2 regions of the Paenibacillus sp. EKM211P genome follow, and region 1 is predicted to be linked to the other one. Evidence: predicted binding sites of a transcription regulator. Region 1 holds the regulator's gene; the other holds the start of a gene.

Evidence for each region. The regulator Rex, encoded in region 1, represses fermentation and respiration genes when NADH is low (regulators of the CRP and FNR family bind a similar motif). The targets are predictions, from matches to a motif close to TTGTGAAATATTTCACAA.
Region 2: lpdD (prenylated flavin chaperone LpdD) is a predicted target of Rex. The motif match lies at 1,167-1,184, and genes of this name have one in related genera.

The regions. Positions count from the first base shown of each region.
Region 1 covers NZ_JAAMNS010000004.1:346,818-349,226, reverse strand. Annotated here, with positions in the region: gene G9G57_RS09930 (amidohydrolase) at 1-973, opposite strand, end outside; gene G9G57_RS09925 (redox-sensing transcriptional repressor Rex) at 960-1,613, opposite strand; gene dinG (ATP-dependent DNA helicase DinG) at 1,641-2,409, opposite strand, start outside.
Region 2 covers NZ_JAAMNS010000002.1:506,854-509,262, reverse strand. Annotated here, with positions in the region: gene G9G57_RS05305 (S8 family serine peptidase) at 1-1,026, shown strand, start outside; gene lpdD (prenylated flavin chaperone LpdD) at 1,212-1,562, shown strand; gene G9G57_RS05295 (hypothetical protein) at 1,571-2,158, opposite strand; gene G9G57_RS05290 (DUF4190 domain-containing protein) at 2,380-2,409, shown strand, end outside.

The DNA.
Region 1 (2,409 bases):
CCTTGTGAATGAGTGCCGCCAGACGCATTTCCTCGAACATATCCAGGTTATTATTGCTGGCAGGACCATCTGTTCCGAGTGAAACAGTAACTCCTGCACGCAGCAATTCAGGCACTCTAGCTACACCACTTGCCAGCTTCAAGTTGCTGCCTGGATTATGCGATACCGCCACACCTCGTTCCGCTAACAAAGCTATTTCTTCGTCGTTCAAGTGAACGCCGTGGGCAACAAGTGAAGGACGGGAGAAAAAGCCAAGCTTATCTAAGTGTGCAACTGGACGCAAGCCGTAGTCGCGTACGTTTTGTTCAACTTCGGCGATCGTCTCGGACATGTGCGTATGCAATGGTAAATCGAGATCATGTGCTGCTTGAACAAATTTCTCAATAAACGCAGGCGGGCATGTGTATGGGGCATGAGGAGACATCATTGTTGTGATACGTCCGTCTGCTTTTCCATGCCAGTTACGCGCAAAAGTCACGGCCTCAGCTAGCTTGATCCGCTGTTCTTCTTCTGAACAGAGTCCAATGGCTCCACGCATCAAACTTGCACGAATGCCCGACTCTTCAGCTACACGAGCCACCTCATCCATATGATCGTACATATCCAGGAAAGTCGTGGTTCCACCTTTCAGCATTTCCAGCACTGACAAAGAAGTTCCCCAGTACACATCCGTAGATGTAAACTTGGCTTCCATAGGCCACATTTTTTCCTGAAGCCACACTTGAAGTGCCAAATCATCTCCATACCCTCGCAGCAGAGACATCGCCGCATGACCATGAGTATTGATCAGACCAGGTAAAAACAATAACCCCTTGCCGTCGATTGCTTCTGTCTCTTCCTCACCCGCAGGCAAAGTCTCGCCAATGTAAGTAATACGGCTATCCTCCACAATCATAAAACCATGGATTACCCCAGCCTCGGGTCCATTCACGGCAAACGAGCCGTTTTTAATCATCCATTTATTCACTGTCATATTGTGCTTCTTCCTTTCCGTCCTCCAGATAATAAGCGAGGCTAAGCAAATCAGTTGTAAAGTCTGTGGCATGTATCCGAATGTTAGCCGGTGCCTTGAGAATGATAGGTGCAAAGTTCAAAATCGCTCCAATTCCACTCTCAATCAGCCTATCAGCTACGTGCTGTGCCTCAAAATCAGGTACAGTAATAATCCCGATTCGTATATTTTTTTCTTTCACAGTCGCTTCCAGTTCATCCATCGGCTGTACGACCAAAGTATTGATTCTGGTCCCAACCTTATCCGGGAACGCATCAAAAACCGCCACAATCTTCATATTGTCTTTTAAATAAGCATTATAGTTCGATAGGGCTTGACCCAGATTACCCGCTCCGACCAATACTACATTAATTTGCTGGTCGATTTTCAGGATATGGCGTATTTTCTCAATTAGATAAGAAACATCGTAACCGATGCCCTTCCGACCAAAATCGCCAAAATAGGCAAGATCTTTACGAATTTGGGCCGGATTCAAATCTAACCTCTGTCCCAGCTCTTGAGAAGAGACCGTAGCCACCTCCCGTTTGTGCAGTGCATTCAGATAACGTAAATATACGGGTAATCTCCGTACGACAGCCTCTGAAATTTTATCTGATTTCATACTTGCTCCCCCTAATTGTAACGGACTTTAGGTGTCCGTCCGTTGTGCCTCTGTCTCCGGGGCAGATTGGAGCCATTCGGCGATGCGGGGCACCATTTGCTCCGATGGCATATGCTCCATTTTTGGTCCCGGTAACGAGTACAAAAAGTGCTTTCCGTAATAGGATTCGATCACACGCGTATCGTAAACGATGACGACTCCGTGGTCGCTCGCTGTACGTACCAATCGCCCAAATCCCTGTTTGAAGCGAATAACCGCTTGTGGTACAGACAGCTTCATAAATGGATTCTTCTTCTGCTGCTGGAGCAACTCACTTTTGGCCTCCAGTAACGGGTGATTGGGCGGTTGAAACGGCAAGCGAACGATAGCCAGACAAGTCAAAGCTTTCCCTGGAATATCGACGCCTTCCCAGAAGCTACTAGTTCCCAGCAATACAGAAGCTTTCGCTTCCTGAAAACGGCGGGTTAGCTTGCTGCGACTCCCACTGTCCACACCTTGTCCTAACACGGTAATATCGCTGGATGCTAACGCCTCTTTGAGCGGCTCATACACTTGCCGGAGCATCCGATAGGAAGTAAACAGAACGAGCATTCTCCCCCGCGTTGCCTGGGCAGTCGCTCCTAGAGAGCTAACGAGCATCTCTACAAAATGTGCATCTCCTACACTGCCCTTCACACTCGGAAAATCTCGCGGAATGACCAGCAACACCTGATCCCTATAATTAAAGGGTGATGGGAGCTGTGACGTCATTAATCGTCCTTGATCTGCGGCCTCCTGCAAACCGAGTTGATCGGTC
Region 2 (2,409 bases), on a different contig from region 1:
CAGCTCTTTAACGGCAAAGAATTGGCTGGCACAACGAAAGTGAAGGATCGTCAGTTCAGTTTGGCGGTCGATCTTCAGCCAGGTGCTAATCCGCTAAGTGTTCAAGCGGCGGTATACGGCAAAGTAACGGATCGTTCCGAGCCGATGGTTGTAACGCTCGATCAGACTAAACCGGGTCTGATCCTGACTTCGCCTGGTGAGGGAGCACGTACGAACGCAGGTGTGGTCAGTGTAACCGGTACGGTGTATGACGAGTTCCTCAGTGAATTGACGATTAACGGCGAGCCTGCTGAATTCGGAAGCGACGGCAGCTTTAACAAACGTTTGCTTATCAACGAAGGTGAAACCCAAATTACGGTAACGGCCAAAGATCTTGCCGAAAACGAAACGAGTGTTACACGCTCGGTGTATGTCGATACAGCGCTGCCGAAACTTGAAAATATTAGTCCTGCTGAGGATGTACGTATCACTCCAGGACAGCCGGTACGGGTATCTTTTGACAGTGCATCCGGTTTGGAGGCATCCTTCCATGTGGAGTTGCCCTTTAACCTGTCCACTTTGGCCCGTAATGAAATTCCATTAAATGAAACTTCATCAGGTCACTATGAAGGTATTTATCTCACTTCATCTTCTCTGAACCTGGAAGGCGGAGTCATCGTGATCCGGGTAAGGGATGCAGCGGGGAATGAAGTGGAAACGGAGGCGCCGGGAAGATTGTATGTAACCCATAGTGGAGGAGAGGGCCCTGGTCCGAATCCACCTACATCGAATGAAAAGCCGGTAGCTATTATCCAGGCGAATGACTCAGCCAAGAAGAACAAAAATGTACAATTTAACGCCAAAGCCTCCCGTGATGCAGATGGTGAGATCGTCAGCTACAGTTGGAATTTTGGTGATGGCGATACGGCGGTTGGTTCAAAGGTGAAGCATAAATTCACCACAGCCGGAACGTATACTGTGGAGCTAACAGTGACGGATAATGACGGCGCAAACGGTAAGGCAGTGCACACCATCACGATCCGTTAACAGCAAGTAAGAGCAGGGGATAGAAGATTTTTTAGAATGCAATGCAGGCCCACAGCAAGCCACTGTTAATAGAGGCTGCTGTGGGCCTTTTTTAATTTGTCTAACAGTTTAGGAAGCGATACAATGAATAGTACTCTATAAAGTGAATCGTTTCACAATAATATTTTTTAGCAGGAGAGGATCATATGATTCATTTGGAAAAAGAAAGCGGACGTATCCGTCTTGTACTCGATGCCTATTTTATGGGAGAAGATATCGTTGTGCTCATATCAGGCGGTGATCAGCCTCACTTGGGGACGATTACAGCAGGGGCTAGGCTTGAGCCGATTCAAACCGTGCAATTGCAAAACCACAAGGAATTTTATATTACTGAAGAAATTGCAGTTCGCTTGCGTAAAGAGTTTGCGGGTAACTTCGCCATTTGCTGCGGGACGCATTTGGATCATGCAACCAAGGACGAAATCCGAATGTTGACAGACATGGCTATACAAATGGGAAAAGAGCTCATTGAAGAACTTAAGCAAGTACGCTTGTAGGGACCTTTTTAAGTGAACTCCTGAAAGAGTAGATTGCGATAGGGATATTTACTAAAGGGATACTTAAAGAGCAATGCAAATCCATTATCCTCAATGTCTACAGATTTTAGCGCAGAGGATGGAATTAAACTACGGATCATTACTTGAACTGCACGCTGGTCTTGCCTGTTGATCGCTTTGGCTAAGGCAGAAGCAAAGCATTCATTGCGTGCCAATTCGCGATACAGCGGAAAAACGGCTTTGGCAATGGCGCGATGAACCTTCGGTTCAAATGTAAACTGCACCATCCCGGGTGGAATCGTCGTACCGTTCGTATAATAAAGCATTGGTGGCTGAGCTAAAAAGGAAACAAAGTAGCCGATCCCATTCGTGCCTAAGCCTTGCTTGGCGGCAAATGGCGCTACTGAGCAGAGAAGGGATTTCATCCGATCCAAATTACCCTGAACGACAGCTCGTGACCATTGGACGGCAAAAGCACGTCGGGTTGCAATAGCTTTGTAAAATGGCAGCATGGCGGCGGATATTTTCCGAAGTGTCTCTGCATGTAAACGTTGGTGAGGCGAGCCCTTTCTGCGGGATGTTCCACGATATAACATAGCTCCGTCCTCCTTGGCAGGATGCTCTCATGGAGCGCAATTTATCTGTAATAGGTACAATACTGTATGCCCGGTTATCTCAAAAAGTGCTAAGATGCTATGCTGCTACTTTTCAACGTTCTAATTTAAAAAATTGAAATAAGTACTGTCCTGATTTGTAAGATTGTGGTACCCTAGAACTTATATATTGTTATTATAATTATTGGAGTTGAATTAAACAGATGAGTGACTTGTACAAGGAGCCTCGATCT